Regions from separate parts of the Kitasatospora sp. NA04385 genome, predicted to be linked through region 2. Evidence: predicted binding sites of a transcription regulator. Region 2 holds the regulator's gene; the other holds the start of a gene.
What was found. Region 2 encodes HrcA, which represses chaperone genes, less so after heat shock. Its sites were predicted from a motif close to TTNGCACTCNGNNNNNCNGAGTGCNAA; they were not measured.

Region 1: groES (co-chaperone GroES) is a predicted target of HrcA. The motif match lies at 3,510-3,536, and genes of this name have one in related genera.

What each region holds. Positions count from the first base shown of each region.
Region 1 covers NZ_CP054919.1:3,110,587-3,119,353, forward strand. Annotated here, with positions in the region: gene HUT16_RS13525 (LysR family transcriptional regulator) at 75-1,076, opposite strand; gene groL (chaperonin GroEL) at 1,312-2,946, opposite strand; gene groES (co-chaperone GroES) at 3,061-3,366, opposite strand; gene HUT16_RS13540 (hypothetical protein) at 3,627-3,941, shown strand; gene HUT16_RS13545 (methyltransferase domain-containing protein) at 3,964-5,142, shown strand; gene HUT16_RS13550 (polysaccharide deacetylase family protein) at 5,118-6,047, opposite strand; gene HUT16_RS13555 (hypothetical protein) at 6,076-6,336, opposite strand; gene tsaD (tRNA (adenosine(37)-N6)-threonylcarbamoyltransferase complex transferase subunit TsaD) at 6,333-7,421, opposite strand; gene rimI (ribosomal protein S18-alanine N-acetyltransferase) at 7,414-7,902, opposite strand; gene tsaB (tRNA (adenosine(37)-N6)-threonylcarbamoyltransferase complex dimerization subunit type 1 TsaB) at 7,957-8,604, opposite strand; gene HUT16_RS13575 (L,D-transpeptidase) at 8,752-8,767, shown strand, end outside.
Region 2 covers NZ_CP054919.1:2,512,212-2,520,978, forward strand. Annotated here, with positions in the region: gene HUT16_RS10970 (S41 family peptidase) at 1-2,895, opposite strand, end outside; gene HUT16_RS10975 (16S rRNA (uracil(1498)-N(3))-methyltransferase) at 3,042-3,785, opposite strand; gene dnaJ (molecular chaperone DnaJ) at 3,885-5,021, opposite strand; gene hrcA (heat-inducible transcriptional repressor HrcA) at 5,108-6,181, opposite strand; gene htpX (zinc metalloprotease HtpX) at 6,489-7,409, shown strand; gene HUT16_RS10995 (hypothetical protein) at 7,440-8,027, shown strand; gene HUT16_RS11000 (hypothetical protein) at 8,079-8,767, opposite strand, start outside.

The DNA of each region.
Region 1 (8,767 bases), 600 kb from region 2:
GCCGCGGCCGTCCCCGCCGCAGCGGTCCGCGCCCCGCGGACGCGCCGCCCGCCCGTCCCCGGCCGGCGCCGCGCTCAGCGGGCGGCGGCCGCCGCCGCGAGCTGCTCCAGCATCAGCGCCACCGCCGGAACCCCCTCCAGGTCCGGCAGGGTCAGCGCCACCACCTCGCGCCGGGCCGGCTCGCCCGACGCCACCCGCACCGGCACCGCCGCCACCCCGGGGTGCCGCACCGACTCCAGCGCCAGCCCGGGCAGCACCGCCACCCCCAGGCCCGCGCCCACCAGGCCCACCACCGCCGGGTAGTCGTCCGTCGCGAACTCGATCGCCGGCCTGAAGCCCGCGTCCGTGCACAGCTCCACCAGGTGCCCCCGGCACTGCGGGCAGCCCGCGATCCACTGCTCCCCCGCCAGCTCGGACAGGTCCACCGGCTCGTCCTCGCCCCGGTCCGCCAGCGGGTGCCCCGCCGGGACCAGGCCCACCAGCGGATCGTCCAGCAGCGGGCGCACCACCAGCTCCGACCAGTCGTTCGCGGCCGCCGTCGCGGCCGCCTCCAGCACCGCCTCGGCCCGCGCCTCGCGCAGCGTCGCGTGCGGGGACGGCAGGCTCGGGCCGCCCTGCGAGTCCGGGTACCGGAACGCCAGCGCCACCTCGCACTCGCCGCCGCGCAGCATCGCCAGCGCCTGGGCCGGCTCCGCCTCCACCAGCGAGACCCGCACCCCCGGGTGGGCCGCCCGCACCTGCGCCACCGACCGCGGCACCAGCGTCGAGCTGGCCGTCGGGAACGAGACCAGCCGCACCCGCCCGGCCCGCAGCCCGGCGATCGCCGCGACCTCCTCCTCGGCGGCCGACAGCCCCGCGAGGATCCCGTCCGCGTGCCGCAGCAGCACCCTCCCGGCCTCGCTCAGCTGCATCTCCCGGCCCGCCCGCACCACCAGCGGGGTGTCCACCGCCTTCTCCAGCGCCTTCATCTGCTGGCTCACCGCGGGCTGGGTGCACCCCAGCTCGCGCGCCGCGGCGGAGAACGACCCGGTCCGGGCGACGGCGTGCAGGACGCGGAGGTGGCGGGCTTCGATCACGCGGTCAACTGTAAGGGGGGCCGGAACGGGGGCGCCGCGGAACTGCGCGCCCGGCCCGCCCGCCCCCGCCGGGTGCTGCACGCGAAGGGGCGCGCGCAGCACGCGTGCAGCACGCGCAGGGGCGCGAGGCCCCGGCGATCCGGGCCCGCACCACGGGAGTGCGGGGCCGGTCGCGCGGTTCCTCGCGCCCCTGCTGTCGCCTTCGCCGCCTCAGCGGCTGGCGGCTAGCGCCGTTTCAGTGGCTGTGGCCGTGGCCGCCGTGCGAGTGGCCGTGGCCCGCGGCCTCCTCCTCTTCCTTCTTCTCCACCACGAGGGTCTCGGTGGTGAGCAGCAGGGAGGCGATGGAGGCGGCGTTCTCCAGGGCGGAGCGGGTGACCTTGACCGGGTCGATGACGCCGGCCTTGACCAGGTCGCCGTACTCGCCGGTGGCGGCGTTGTAGCCCTGGCCGGCCTCCAGCTCGGCGACCTTGGAGGTGATGACGTAGCCCTCCAGGCCGGCGTTCTGGGCGATCCAGCGCAGCGGCTCGGCGAGCGCCTTGCGGACCACGGCGACACCGGTGGCCTCGTCGCCGGACAGGCCGAGGCCGTCCGCCAGGACCTTCGCGGCGTGGACGAGCGAGGCGCCGCCGCCGGCGACGATGCCCTCCTCGACCGCGGCGCGGGTCGCCGAGATGGCGTCCTCCAGGCGGTGCTTGCGCTCCTTGAGCTCGACCTCGGTGGCCGCGCCGACCTTGATCACGCAGACGCCGCCGGCCAGCTTGGCGAGGCGCTCCTGGAGCTTCTCGCGGTCCCAGTCGGAGTCGGTGTTGGCGATCTCGGCCTTGATCTGGGCCACCCGGCCCGCGACCTCGGCGGAGTCGCCGGCGCCGTCGACGACGATGGTCTCGTCCTTGGTGACGGTGATCCGGCGGGCGGTGCCGAGCACGTCCAGGCCGACCTGGTCGAGCTTGAGGCCGACCTCCTCGGAGACGACCTGGCCGCCGGTGAGGGTGGCGATGTCGCCGAGGATGGCCTTGCGGCGGTCGCCGAAGCCGGGGGCCTTGACCGCGACCGCGTTGAAGGTGCCGCGGATCTTGTTGACCACCAGGGTGGAGAGGGCCTCGCCGTCGACGTCCTCGGCGATGATCAGCAGCGGGCGGGAGCCGCCGGCCTGCAGGACCTTCTCCAGCAGCGGCAGGAGCTCCTGGATGGAGGAGATCTTGCCCTGGTTGATCAGGACGTACGGGTCCTCCAGGACGGCTTCCTGGCGCTCCGCGTCGGTGACGAAGTACGGCGACAGGTAGCCCTTGTCGAACTGCATGCCCTCGGTGAACTCGAGCTCGACGCCGAAGGTGTTGGACTCCTCGACGGTGATCACACCGTCCTTGCCGACCTTGTCGATCGCCTCGGCGATCAGCTCGCCGACCTGGGTGTCCTGGGCGGAGAGGGAGGCGACGGCGGCGATGTCGTCCTTGCCCTCGATCTCGCGGGCCACCGAGAGCAGGTGCTCGGAGACGGCGGCGACGGCCTTGTCGATGCCCTTCTTCAGGGCGGCCGGGCCGGCGCCCGCGGCGACGTTGCGCAGGCCCTCGTTGACCAGGGCCTGGGCGAGCACGGTGGCGGTGGTGGTGCCGTCGCCCGCGACGTCGTTGGTCTTGGTGGCGACCTCCTTGACCAGCTGCGCGCCGAGGTTCTCGTACGGGTCGTCGAGCTCGACCTCGCGGGCGATGGTCACACCGTCGTTGGTGATGGTGGGGGCGCCGAACTTCTTGTCGATGACGACGTTGCGGCCCTTGGGGCCGATGGTCACCTTGACGGTGTCGGCCAGCTTGTTGACACCGCGCTCCAGCGAGCGGCGGGCGTCCTCGTCGAACTGCAGGGTCTTCGCCATGGTCCCGTTTCCTCAGGGGTAGGTCTGCGTACGTGGAGCAACAACCGCGCCCCGGGCCCCTGTCGGTGCGACACGGATCCGGGGCGGGCTGGGACGTCTTACTGCGCGGACGTCTTACTTCTCGATGATCGCGAGGACGTCGCGGGCCGAGAGGACGAGGTACTCCTCGCCCTGGTACTTCACCTCGGTGCCGCCGTACTTCGAGTACAGGACGATGTCACCGACGGCGACGTCGAGCGGCAGACGCTGGCCGTCCTCGAAGCGGCCCGGGCCGACGGCCAGGACGACGCCCTCCTGGGGCTTCTCCTTGGCGGTGTCCGGGATCACCAGGCCGGAGGCGGTGGTGGTCTCGGCGTCGAGCGGCTGGACCACGATGCGGTCCTCGAGCGGCTTGATGGCAACCTTGCTGCTGGTGGTCACGTCCGAGCTCCCCTTCGGAGATTACGGGGTTGTCTAACAGGTAGGGGGCGAGGTCTGCGCGGCCGCCGTCGCGGGGGTCGGACACGCTTCATCGCGTTAGCACTCTCCCTGGGGGGAGTGCCAGGAACGACCTTAGGACGCGGTTAGCACTCAGTCAACCAGAGTGCCAATGGCGTCGGGTTCGAGTTTCCGTTCGATACCGGGCGGTTCCGAGTACGGGTACTCAGGCAACGGGCGAACTCCCCCGCCAGGATGGGCACATGGCGAAGAAACGGCCGTCCGCGGGACGGGACGCGCTCCTGGCGGCGGCACTGGTGGCCCTGACCGTGCCGCTGCTGTGCGCGGTGCCCTACGCGTTCATGGTGCTGGCGTTCGCGCTGGCCGGCGCCTCGGAGCGCGGGGGCGGGGCGGGCCTGGCGGTGGTGCTGTGCGGCGCGGTGATGGTGCTGGGGCCGGCGGTGGCGCTGGTGTCGGTGGTGACGACGGCCCGGCGGGGCTACCGGATCGCGCCGCTGTCGGTGGGGCTGGCCGGGCCCGCGCTGGCGGCGCTCGCGTTCGGGGTGCTGGCCTCCTGATCCGAGCCGCGACAATGGTGCGGTGGAGATCGAGTCGTTCCGGGCGCTGCTGACCGAGCAGGGGCAGGCGCTGCTGGCCGAGTTGCGGGGGTTCACGGCGGCCGGGGAGCTGGCGCTGGCGACCAGGCTGCGGCGGGAGTACCCGGCGGAGCTGGTGCGGGCCGCGTTCGAGCAGGCCCGGCTGCGGCAGCGGGCGGAGGCGAAGTTCGGGGCGGACGCCGCCGCGATGTACTTCACCCAGCACGGGGTGGAGCAGGCCACCCGGCGCACGGTCGCCGAGTGGCGGGCGGGCCGGTTCGCGGCGCTGGGGGTGCGGCGGCTGGCCGACCTGTGCTGCGGGATCGGCGGGGACGCGATCGCGCTGGCCCGGGCCGGCATCGCGGTGCTGGCGGTCGACCGGGACGAGCTGACCTGCGAGGTGGCCCGGGCGAACGCGGCGGCGCTGGGCGTGGCCGAGCTGGTGGAGGTGCGCCGCGCGGACGTCGCGGACGTGGACACCGCCGGTTTCGACGCGGTGTTCACCGACCCGGCGCGGCGCACCTCGCGCGGCCGGGTGTTCGACCCGGAGGCGTACTCGCCGCCGCTGTCCTGGGCGGTGGAGGCGGCCCGCAGCGCCCCGTTCGGGGCGCTGAAGGTGGCGCCGGGCATCCCGCACGAGCTGGTGCCGGAGGGCGCCGAGGCGGAGTGGGTGTCGGACCGGGGCGAGGTGAAGGAGGCGGTGCTGTGGTTCGGCACGGCCGCCGCCGAGCCGTACCGGGCGACGCTGCTGCCGGGCCCGCACTCGCTCTGCGGCGGCGCCCTGCCGGACCCGCCGGTCGGCCCGGTGGGGCGCTACCTGTACGAGCCGGACGGCGCGGTGATCCGGGGCCGGATGGTGGCCGAGGTGGCGGCGGCGGTGGGCGGGCGGCTGATCGACCCGATGATCGCGTACGTCACCTCGGACGAGCTGCGGCCGACGCCGTACGCGCAGGCGTACGAGCTGACCGACGTGCTGCCGTTCCAGGTGAAGCGGTTGAAGGCGCTGGTGCGGGAGCGCCGGATCGGCACCGTGGTGATCAAGAAGCGCGGGGCGTCGGTCGTCCCGGAGGAGCTGCGGCGGCAGCTGAAGCCGGCCGGGCCGAACGCGGTGACGGTGATCGTGGCCCGCACCGCGGCCGGCCCGGTGATGATGCTGGGTCAGCCGGCGGGCCTGGCGACGTAGTCGTCGAGGCGGGCGACCGCGAAGCCCTGCTCCTGGATCCGGGAGAGCAGTTCGCCGAACATCCGGGTCATGCTCTCGCCCTTGAGCTCGGAGGGGCCGCGGAAGTGGGCGAGGATGATGTCGCCGTTCTTCAGCTTCTTGTCGGCGGCCTGGTACTGCATGTCGTGGATCTGCATGGACTCCCGCCACAGCACGACGGCCCGCGGCCCGCACTCCTGGACGGCGGTGTTCAGGGCGGGGGTGTCGGCGCCGTCGCCGTAGGGCGGGCGGAACAGGTAGGGGGCGGTGCCGTACTGCTCGGTGAGGGCCGCCTGGTCCTCGCAGATCTGCGCCTTCTGTTGGGCGGGGGCGAGCTTGCTCATCACCGGGTGGCTGACGGTGTGGTTCTGGATGCTGTTGCCGAGCGCCTGGAGCGGCTTGAAGTAGCCGTAGTCGTTCTTGACGATGTCCTTGGTCAGGAACATCGTCACCGGCACTTTCAGCTCGGTGAGCATCCGGACGAACTCCGGGTCCTTCTCGGCCCCGTCGTCGAGGGTGATGAACACGACCTTGTCGGAGGTCGGGACGTCGCTGAACACCGGCACCGGGCCGGTCGCGGTCAGCTTGACCGGCCGGTCGGCGGGCGGCGCGGGCGCCTTGGGCATCGGCTTGAGGCCCCACTTCGCCCACGCGGCCTCGGGCACGGCGTCCTGGGCGGGCGTCGAGGGGGCGCCGGGGGCCGAGGGGGCCGGGGAGGCGGCGGCGACCGGCTTGGCCCGGACCGGCGCGGGGCCGTCCGGGGCGGAGCCGCTGCCGCACCCGCTCGCCGCCAGCAGCGCCGCGAGCGCGCCCGCCCCGTACCCGATCCGTGCCCGCCGCTGCCTCACCGATGTCCCCCGCTCGTCCTCGACACGCGTGTCGATCATAGGACGATCGGGTTGGTCTTCCCGGTTGCTACCCCGCGTCCGTGCGGGTGAAGGCCCAGCGGTGCACCGGGCGGGCCAGCAGTTCGGCGGGGGGCTCCGGCACCGGCTGCGGCTCCCCCGTCCACAGCGCGATCAACAGCACCCGCTCGCCCGGCGCGGTGAACAGCTCCACCCGCTCCAGGCCGGCCGCCCCGCGCACCGCGGGCAGCGCGGACTCCCGGGCCCAGGCGTGCAGTTCAGCGCCCCGGCCGTCCGCCGCCCGGGCCTCCCACATCGCCGCCAGGGTCACTTCAGCGCCTGGTGCGCGTGCGCGTGGACGTGCCCGTGCCCGGTGCCCGGCACGTGGGTCTCGGTGACCGGCAGCGAGGAGTCCGCCGACAGGTCGAAGGAGGACGGGGCGCGGTCGCGCCAGACCATCTCGGCGCCGAGCGCCGCCACCATCGCGCCGTTGTCGGTGCACAGACCCGGCCGCGGCACCCGCAGCACGATGCCGGCCTTGTCACAGCGCTGCTGCGCCATCTCGCGCAGCCGCGAGTTGGCCGCCACGCCGCCGCCGATCATCAGGTGGTCGACACCGTTGTCCTTGCACGCCCGCACCGCCTTGCGGGTCAGCACGTCGGTGACCGCCTCCTGGAAGGACGCCGCGACGTCCGCCACCGGCACCGGCTCCCCGGCCCGCCGCCGGGCCTCCACCCAGCGCGCCACGGCCGTCTTCAGGCCGGAGAACGAGAAGTCGTACGCCGGGTCGCCGGCGTTGTTCAGGCCGCGCGGGAACGCGATCGCCTTCCCGTCGCCCTCGCGGGCCATCCGGTCCACCACCGGGCCGCCGGGGAAGCCCAGGCCGAGCACCCGGGCCACCTTGTCGAAGGCCTCGCCCGCCGCGTCGTCGATGGTCGCGCCCAGCGGCCGCACGTCGGAGGTGATGTCGCTGCTCAGCAGCAGCGAGGAGTGGCCGCCGGAGACCAGCAGCGCCATCGTCGGCTCCGGCAGCCGGCCGTGCTCCAGCTGGTCCACGCAGATGTGCGAGGCCAGGTGGTTGACGCCGTACAGCGGCTTGTCCAGCGCCCACGCGTACGCCTTGGCGGCGCTCACGCCGACCAGCAGCGCGCCCGCCAGGCCCGGGCCGGCGGTGACGGCGATGCCGTCCAGGTCGCTCGCCTTGATCCCGGCGGTGTCCAGCGCCCGCCGGATGGTCGGGACCATCGCCTCCAGGTGCGCCCGGCTGGCGATCTCCGGCACGACGCCGCCGTACCTGGCGTGGTCGTTGACGCTGGAGGCGACCGCGTCGGCCAGCAGGGTGGTGCCGCGGACGATGCCGACGCCGGTCTCGTCGCAGGAGGTCTCGATGCCGAGGACGAGGGGTTCGTCAGCCATTGTGATGATCCTTCAGATCGCTTGCGTCACTTGCGTCACTTGCCAGGTGGTCGAGACGCATCACCAGTGCGTCCACGTTGGCGGGCTGGTAGTAGCCCCGCCGGATCCCGACCGGTTCGAACCCGAACCGCTCGTACAGCCGCTGCGCGCGCAGGTTGTCCACCCGCACCTCCAGCAGCAGTTCGGCGCAGCCGCGCCGGACCGACTCCGCCGTCAGCTCGGCGAGCAGCACCGCCCCGAGCCCCGCCCCCTGGTGGTCGGAGTCCACCGCGATGGTCTGCACGTCCCCGTCGGCGCCGACCGCCATCAGCCCGGCGTAGCCGACGACCGACCCGTCCGCGTCCACCGCCACCACGTAGTGCCGGCTCCCGCCCGGGTGCGCCTCGGCCAGCTCGGACCAGTACATCCCCCGCGACCACGCGTCCTCGGGGAACAACCGGTGCTCCAGCACCATGACCGGCTCGACGTCCCACCACCGCATGGGACGCAGCGCGTACCTAGCCACGCCGGCCGGCCGCCCCGCCGCGAGGGCCGCTCACGCCGGAAGCACCGCCTTGTAGCCCGCGGGCACCTGGGCGTCCGGCCGGCGCAGGTACAGCGGGGCGTTCGGCAGCAGCTCCCGGCCGGCGGCCAGCTCGCGGACCGCGAAGTCGGCCAGCGCGCCCGCCGAGACGTGCTCGGGGCCGCTCGCCGCCGGCAGGCCGTACAGCAGGGCGCCCGCGCCGACCGTCCGGTCGCCGGGCCCGATCTCCGCCGGGCGGTCCACCGAGGGGCCGCCCACCCGGGCGCCGTCGGCGTCGTACGAGGCCCAGTAGACCTCCTTGCGGCGGGCGTCCGTCGCGACCGCGAACGCGCCGGTCAGGCCCTCGGTGCGGGCCTGGTGGGCGATCGCGTCCAGGGTGCAGACGCCGTGCACGGGCAGGCCGAGCGCGTCGCCGAGGGCGGCGGCGGTGACCAGGCCGACCCGCAGGCCGGTGTACGGGCCGGGGCCGACGCCGACCGCGAGGCCGGTCAGCTCGCGCTTGTCCACCCCCGCGGCGCGCAGCACGTCGGCGATGGTGGGCAGCAGCAGTTCGCCGTGCCGCCGGGCGTCGACCTCGTAGGACTCGGCGAGCACCCGTTCGCCGTCGTGGACGGCGGCGGTGACGGCGGGAGTGGCGGTGTCGAAGGCGAGGAGGAGCACGGGTTCAAGGTTAGAGGGTCCGGCGCGGGGGCCCGCACCGCGCCCGCCCCGGCGGGAACACACGACCGCGAGGAGGCCGGAACGGCGGGCCGCACCTGGCACGATGGGCCTTCCCGAAGGTGAGACGCGGAGCGTTGAGGAGCTGACGTGGCGAAGCTGGGTC
Region 2 (8,767 bases):
GACGATGTCGCCGTCGGAGCCGGAGAACTCGTCGGCCAGCGCCACCACCGGGCCGCGCGGGGCGTCGCCGGGGTACGGGTCGGGGTGGGCGAGGTCGCGGCCGTGGTTCCAGCCGACGATCCGGCGGGCCAGCTTCTCGACGATCAGCTGGGAGGTGTGGCCGCCGCGGTTCTCCCGCAGGTCGAGGACGACGCCCTCCAGGGACATCTCGAACCGCAGGTCGCGGTGGAGCTGCGCCCAGCCGGCGCTCTGCATGTCGGGGACGTGCAGGTAGCCGAGCCGTCCCCCGGACAGCTCGCGGACGGCGGCCCGCCGCCCGGCGACCCAGTCGTGGTAGCGCAGCGCCTCCTCGTCGTCGAGCGGCACCACCACGGGGTGGCGCTCGCCGCCGTCCCGGCCGGTGACGGTGAGCTCGACCGGCTGGTCGGCGGTGCCGGCCAGCAGCGGGGCGGGGCCGCTGACCGGGTCGACCGGGCGGCCGTTGACGGCCAGCAGCGCGTCGCCGGGCCGGACCGCCACGCCGGGCGCGGCCAGCGGGGAGCGGGCCCGCGGGTCGGAGGACTCGCCGGGCAGCACCCGGGCCACCCGCCACAGCTCGCCGTCGCGCACCAGGTCCGCGCCGAGCAGGCCCTGCCGCCGGGCGGCCTCGGTGCCGCGGCCGGGCGGCAGCACGTACGCGTGCGAGGTGCCGAGCTCGCCGACCGTCTCCCACAGCAGGTCGACCAGGTCGGAGCGGCTGCCGAGGTGCTCGACCAGCGGCCGGTACCTGGCCAGGACGCCCGCCCAGTCGACGCCGCCCAGGTCGGCGCGCCAGAAGTTGTCCCGCATCAGGCGGCCGTTCTCGTCGAACATCTGCCGCCACTCGGCGGCCGGGTCGACGGTCACCCGGACCCGGTCCAGGCCGACGTCGCCCTCCTCGTCCTCCCCGGCCTTCTGGTCGGCGGGCACGATCCGCAGCGAGCCGTCCTCCAGCACCGCCAGCCGGGCGCCGTCGCCGCTGACCGCGAACGCGTCGACGCCGGTGAGCAGTTCCTCCGCCCGCCGCTTGCGCAGGTCGAACCGCTCCAGCGCGGTGCGGGCCGGCTCGTCGTCCAACGAGGCGGCGCTGTCGCCGAGTTCGCCGCCGAACGGGTACCTGGTCCACAGCACCCCGTCCTTCGCGGCGCGCAGCACCCCGAACCGCCCGGCCTCCACCGGGAACGGCACGATCCGGTCGGCGAGGCCCTCCAGGTCGACCCGGGTGACCGGCACCGCGGCGTCCTTCTCGCTCTCCTTGGGCTCCTCCTCCTCGCCGCCCGCCGGCCGCCCGCCGCGCTGCGGGCCGAACGGCGACGGGGTCTCGGCGGCCAGCGTCAGCAGGTACGGGCGGGTGCCGCCGGGGAAGGACAGGTCGAAGGCGTGCTGGTCGTACACCGGGTCGAAGCTGCGCACCGAGAGGAACGCCAGGTGCCTGCCGTCCGCGGTGAAGGCCGGCGAGTAGTCGTGGAAGCGCTGCGGGGTGGCCTCGCCGACGGTGCGCGAGGTCAGGTCGGCGAGCATGATCTGCCGCAGCGACCACGGGCCGAGCACCGGCTGCGACCAGGCCAGCCAGCCCGAGTCCGGGCTGAACACCAGTCCGGAGACCTCGCCGTCGGCGCTGCGCGCCAGCTCGCTCACCGCGCCGTCGCTGAGCGCCACCAGCAGCACCCGGCCGTCGTGCGAGGCCACCGCGAGCTGCCGGCCGTCCGGCGAGACCACCAGGGCGCGCACCCGGCCGAGCTGTCCGGCCGCCAGCCGGCGGCGCTCGGCGCCCAGCACCGCCGGGGCGTGCTCCAGCGCGTCGTCGCCCTCGGCGTCGGTGACCCAGACCGCGCCCTGCGCGCCGTCCTCGCCGGGGACGACCCGGGCCAGCCGGGCCCGTGCGCCGGGCGTCTCGTCCAGCACCCGGGCCGGGCCCTCCCGGTGGGTCACCCAGTGCACGGTGCCGCGCACCACCACGGCCGCGGCCCGGCCGGTGCGGTCCGGCGCGGCGCTCTCCACCTGCCCGGCGGCGGCCGTCGGGTGCGGGCGGCGCCGGGTGCGCGGCCCGGCCGGGCGGACGTCCAGCCGGCGCGGCCGGGCGCCGTCCAAGTCGTCCAGCAGCCACAGCTCACCGGCGCTCTGCCAGACGACCCGGGTGCCGTCGGTGGACGCCTGCCGGGCGTAGAACCCGCTGTCCGCCGGGCCGTGCGCCCGCAGGTCGGAGCCGTCCGGGAGGCTGGAGTACAGCCGCCCGGTGCCCTCGTGGTCGGAGAGGAACGCCACCCGGTCGCCGACCCACAGCGGGCACTCCAACTGCCCGTCCAGGTCGGCGTGCAGGCGCTCGAACCGGGCGCCGCCGATCCACAGCTTCCCGGCCCGGCCGCCCCGGTAGCGCTTCCAGTGCGCGGCCTCCCGGTTGTGCGTCCCCAGCAGCACCCGGCCGCCGCCGGCGCCCTCCGGCACCGGCTCGAAGGCCAGCGAGCCGATCGGCCCGTACGGCAGCCGCGACGGCTCCCCACCGTCCAGCGGCACCGCGAACGCCCAGGTCCGCCGGATCGTCTCCTGCCCGGCGGTGGTGATCGCGACCGGCCGGCCGTCGCCGCTCCACCCGACCAGCGCGGTGAGCGGGCTCCCCCAGTACGTCAGCCGCCGCGCCGGGCCGCCCTCCACCGGGCCGACGTGCACCTCCGGCGCGCCGTCCCGGGTCGAGGCCCAGGCCAGCGACCGCCCGTCCGGCGAGAACCGCACCGCGCCGACCGGCACCTGGTCCGCCGTCACCCGCCAGGCCCGCCCGCCGTCCACCGGCGCCAGCCAGACGTCGTCCTCGGCGACGAAGGCCACCAGGTCGCCGTGCAGGTGGGGGTGGCGCAGGTAGCCGCGCGTCGATTCCGTCATCCCGCCAGCCTAGGCGGGAACCGCGGCGCCACGTCAGAGGTCGGACCCGAAACCCGCCGCGCGGGGCGCCGGACCCGAAACCCGCCGCACGGAGCACGAAACCCGCCGCGCGGGGCGCCGGGCCCCGGGGAGGCCCGCCCCGCCCGTCACCCCCAGCGGCCGGTGCGGCCCAGCAGCAGGGAGCCGGCCGCGACGCCCGCCGTGGAGGTGCGCAGGACGGAGCGGCCGAGGCGGTAGGGCGCGGCGCCGGCCTCGGCGAAGGCGGCGATCTCCTCCGGGGAGACGCCCCCCTCGGGCCCGACGACCAGGACGATCTCGCCGTCGGCGGGCAGCTGCGCGGTGGCCAGCGGCAGCGCGCCCTCCTCGTGCAGGACGGCCGCGAAGCCCGCGGCGGCGAGCAGCGGCAGCAGCTGCCGGGTGGTCACCGCGTCCCGGACCTCGGGGAAGCGCAGCCGCCGCGACTGCTTGCCGGCCTCGCGCGCGGTGGCCCGCCACTTGGCGAGCGCCTTGGCGCCGCGCTCGCCCTTCCACTGGGTGATGCAGCGGGAGGCGGCCCAGGGCACGATCGCGTCGATCCCGGCCTCGGTCATGGTCTCGACGGCGAGTTCGCCGCGGTCGCCCTTGGGGAGGGCCTGGACGACGGTGATCCGGGGCGCGGGCGCGGGTTCCTCGCGGACGGCGGTGACCAGGACGTCGAGGGCGTCCTTGCCGTGCAGCGCGGCGACGGTGCCGTCCGCGCCGCGGCCGCGGCCGTCGGCGAGGGTGAGCGCCTCGCCGGGCTCCAGGCGTTTGACGGCGACGGCGTGCCGGCCCTCGGGGCCGTCGAGCCGGACGGTCGCGCCGGGGGCGGTCCCCGTCAGGTCGTCGACGACGAACACGGGTGCGGTCATCGGTGCAGCGGTCCTCTCAGCAGGGCCCATCGAAAAAACCGGCCGGGAGCGGCGGGGGCGCGCAGCCCCCCGCCGCTCCCGGCCCGGGTGGTACGGGTCTCACCGGCCGTTGAAGGCGTCCTTCAGCCGGGAGAACAGGCCCTGCTGGCCGGGCGCGAACTGCCCGGACGGACGCTCCTCGCCGCGGAGCATGGCGAGCCGGCGCAGCAGCTCCTCCTGCTCCGGGTCGAGCTTGGTGGGCGTCTGCACCTCGACGTGCACTATCAGGTCGCCCCGGCCGCCGCCGCGCAGGTGGGTGATGCCGCGGCCGTGCAGCGGGATCGACTGGCCGGACTGGGTGCCGGGCCGGATGTCGACCTCCTCCAGGCCGTCCAGGGTCTGCAGCGGCACCTGGGTGCCGAGCGACGCGGCGGTCATCGGGATGGTGACGGTGCAGTGCAGGTCGTCGCCGCGCCGCTGGAAGGTCGGGTGGCTGGTCTCGGCGATCTCGACGTACAGGTCGCCGGCGGGGCCGCCGCCGGGGCCGACCTCGCCCTCGCCGGCCAGCTGGATCCGGGTGCCGTTGTCGACGCCGGCCGGGATCTTGACCGTGAGGGTGCGGCGGGCGCGGACCCGGCCGTCGCCGGCGCACTCTGGACAGGGGGTGGGGACGACGGTGCCGAAGCCCTGGCACTGCGGGCAGGGGCGGGAGGTCATGACCTGGCCCAGGAAGGACCGGGTGACCTGGGAGACCTCGCCCTTGCCGCGACACATGTCGCAGGTCTGCGCGGAGGTGCCGGGCGCGGCGCCCTCGCCGTTGCAGGTGGTGCAGGTGACGGCGGTGTCGACCTGGAGCTCCTTGGTGGTGCCGAAGGCGGCCTCCTCCAGGGTGATCTCCAGCCGGATCATGGCGTCCTGGCCGCGGCGGGTGCGCGAGCGCGGGCCGCGCTGGCCGGTCGCGGCGCCGAAGAAGGCGTCCATGATGTCGGAGAAGCCGAACCCGGCCGCACCCGCGCCGAAGCCGCCCGCGCCGCCGCCCGGCGACAGCGGGTCCCCGCCGAGGTCGTAGACCTGGCGCTTCTGCGGATCGGAGAGCACCTCGTAGGCGGCGTTGATCTCCTTGAACCGCTCCTGCGTCTTCGGGTCCGGGTTGACGTCCGGGTGCAGTTCACGGGCGAGGCGCCGGAACGCCTTCTTGATCTCGTCCTGCCCCGCGTCGCGTCGGACGCCGAGTACCGCGTAGTAGTCCGTGGCCACCAAATGCTCCGGTTTGTTCCGCCTCTAGAAGTGCCTGCGACAGCACGCTGCTTGTTGCGCCGTTCCGCTGCGGACGCGCCGTCCCGCTACGACTCCGCCAGGATCTGGCCGACGTACCGTGCCACCGCGCGCACCGCCCCCATTGTGCCCGGGTAATCCATCCGGGTCGGACCGATCACTCCCAGCTTTGCCACGCTCTGGTCGCCCGAACCGTAACCGACCGAGACCACCGACGTGGAATTGAGCCCCTCGTAGGCGATCTCGTGGCCGATCCGGACCGTCATCGCCGAGTCGGCCGTCTCACCCAGCAGGCGCAACAGCACCACCTGCTCCTCCAGGGCCTCCAGGACCGGCCGGATGGTGAGCGGGAAGTCGTGGCCGAAGCGGGTCAGGTTGGCGGTGCCCGCCAGCATGATCCGCTCCTCGTTCTGTTCGGCCAGCGCCTCGAACAGGACGGTCAGCACGGTGCTGACCGCGGGCCGGTCGGCGGGCTCGAAGCCGGCCGGCAGGTCCTCCAGGACGGTCGGCACCTCGGGCAGCCGGCAGCCGCCCGCCATGCTGTTGAGCCTGGCCCGCAGGTCGCCGAGCAGGGCCTCGCCGACCGGGGCGGGGCAGTCGACCATCCGCTGTTCGACCCGGCCGGTGTTGGTGATCAGCACCAGCATCAGCTTGGCCGGGGTGAGTGACACCAGTTCGATGTGCCGCACGGTGGAGCGGGTCAGCGAGGGGTACTGGACGACCGCGACCTGCCTGGTCAGCTGGGCGAGCAGCCGCACCGTCCGGGCGACCACGTCGTCCAGGTCGACCGCGCCCTCCAGGAAGTGCCGGATCGCCCGGCGCTCCGGAGCGGTCATCGGCTTGACCTCGGCGAGCCGGTCGACGAACAGCCGGTAGCCCTTGTCGGTGGGGATCCGGCCCGCACTGGTGTGCGGCTGGTGAATGTACCCCTCCTCCTCCAGCGCGGACATGTCGTTGCGGACGGTGGCCGGGGAGACGCCCAGGTTGTGCCGCTCCACCAGCGCCTTGGAGCCGACCGGCTCCTCGGTGCCCACGTAGTCCTGGACGATCGCCCTGAGCACCGCGAGCCGCCGCTCGTCCAGCGGCCGGGCGGACGGGCGCGTGTCGATGAGTCGGCCGTCGGGCTTGCCGTCGTCCGGCATGGGGCACGCACCTCCGTCGTCGTCCGTTGTTCCGGTGTCCGGTCCGGGCCTGGCACTCAGCCGGGCAGAGTGCCAGAACCGTACGTGCCAGTGTACGGCCAGGGCCTGACGGCAGGAACGGTACGCCCGCGTGATCCTCGTCCGATGGCGCCGCGACGCGCCCGGGGGGTGTCCCGTTCCCACCGAATTCCCACCGTTTCGGATGGTGCCCGCGGGCCCGCCCGGTGGCAGCATCGAAGACGAGCGGGGCGGACGGCGCGGCGGGGCCGCGGGTCCGGGCCGCACGAAGCGCAGAGGAGGAGCAGCGATGTCGGCGGCACAGCACTCCCGGTTCACCCCCGACCGCGGCCTGACCGGCCGGATGGTCACCACCATGTTCCTGATCGGCCTGGTCTACGTGGGCTTCACCGGCCTGCTGATCGTGCTGCTGCGCGGCGCCTGGCCGCTGGTGGTGCTGATCTCCGGCGGCCTGTTCGTCGCGCAGTTCTGGTTCTCCGACAAGATCACCGAGCGGGCGATGGGCGCCCACCGGGTGACCCCCGAGCAGTACCCGCAGCTGCACGGCGCGGTGGACCGGCTGTGCGCGCTGGCCGACATGCCCAAACCCAGGGTCGCGGTCGCCGACAACGACATGCCCAACGCCTTCGCCACCGGCCGCAACCCGCAGAACGCGGTGATCTGCGTGACCACCGGGCTGCTGCGCCGGCTGGAGCCGGAGGAGCTGGAGGGCGTGCTGGCCCACGAGCTGTCGCACGTCGCGCACCGGGACGTCGCGGTGATGACGGTGGCCGGCTTCCTCGGCGTGCTGGCCGGCGCGATGACCAGGATCGCCCTGTACGGCGGGATGATGGGCGGCGGCAACCGGAACAGCAACGACCAGAACGCGGCGATCGCGATGGTGCTGATCCCGCTGGCCTCGATGGTGGTGTACGCGATCAGCTTCCTGCTGACCAGGCTGCTGTCGCGCTACCGCGAGCTGGCCGCCGACCGGGCGGCCGCCCAGCTGACCGGCCGGCCGGCCGCGCTGGCCTCGGCGCTGACCAAGGTGACCGGGCAGATCGCCGCCATCCCGAGCAAGGACCTGCGGCAGGCCCAGCCGTACAACGCCTTCTACTTCGCCCCGGCGCTGAGCGCCAAGGAGGCGGCCTCGCAGCTGTTCGCCACCCACCCGTCGCTGGAGCAGCGGCTGGCACAGCTGCGGAAGGTCTCCGAAGAACTCGGGCGCTGAGCCCGTCCACCGTCAGAAGGAGCTTTCCGCGTGGGATTCCTGGACGCCCTGTTCGGCCGGAGCAAGCCGGTGAAGCCCGACCTCGACCAGCTGTTCGGCGTCCCGTCGGCGGCGCTGACCCTGCAGGCCGCCAAGGGGTTCCTCCCGACCGGCCTGGGATCGGTCTGCTTCGCCGCGGTCGAGGGCGCGGCCTTCACCGAGGTGCAGCAGCAGGTGCGGGCGCTGCTGGACGCGGACACCGGGCGCGGCGGCGTGCCGGTCGAGGCGTCCCGGGACGCGTACGGGTACTCCTGGCTGCTGGCCCGGCACACCCCCGACGAGCTGCCCGACCTGGTCAACGACCTGCACGCGGTCAACAGCGAGCTGGAGGCCGGCGGTTTCGGGCCGCAGCTGCTCTGCTCGCTGGTCGGCTTCCGGGACGCCGAGGGCCGCTCGCTGGCGCTGGTGTACCTGTACAAGCGCGGCACCTTCTACCCGATGTGCAAGGTCGCCGGGCAGGAGAAGCGGGACAACCCGCTGGAGATCGAGGTCTCCCACCTGCTCCGCGACGACCTGCGGATCGAGCCGGACCTGTCCCGCTGGTTCCCGGTCTGGGGCGCTCCCGGCATCGAGGACTGAGCCCGCGGGGGCCCGTCCCCGCGCCCGGCTCAGCTCCGGCTCAGCCCCGGCTCAGCCCCGGCCGACGTCCTGGTAGGCGGTCTGGTAGGCGTCCTGGTAGGCGGCCACCGCCGCGTCGACGACCGCCCGCAGGTCCGCGGCCTCCCGCTCGCCGCCGTTCTCCTGCACCACCAGCAGCACGTCGCCGTCGCGCAGCACCGCGGTCCGGTCGGTCCAGACCGGGCCGCCGCCGTCGACGGCGCGCCAGGTGACGTGCAGCAGCAGACCGCCGCCGAGCGGTTCGACGGCCACCGTCCGCTCGCTGCGGGTGCCGTCGACGAGCGCGGTGCCGGGGGCGGCGCAGCGCAGGGCGGCGGCCAGCAGGTCGGCCAGTATCCGGGCGGCCCGGCCGGGCGGGTAGCGCTCCAGCGACTCCCGGCCGGACCAGCCCCGGTCCAGGTCGTCGGCCGGGGGGCGCTCGACGCCCACCGCGACGTCCTCCAGCGGCGGGGCGTGCCGGGTCAGGAAGGAGTCGGTGTCGAGCTCCTCGCAGGGCACCTCGGCCAGCGGCTCCGGGCTGCCCCCGCCGCTCGGCGCCCGGGTGGTGGTGAGGTCCGCGGCGCCGGTGCGCAGCGCGTAGCCGGGCGGCAGCCGGTCGGCGGTCAGCAGCGCGTCCCGCAGCGCGCGCGGTCCCGTCCGGGCGGCGGCGCCAGTGCAGCCCGTCGCGCCCAGCACGATCGCGGTGGCCGCCGCCACCGCCG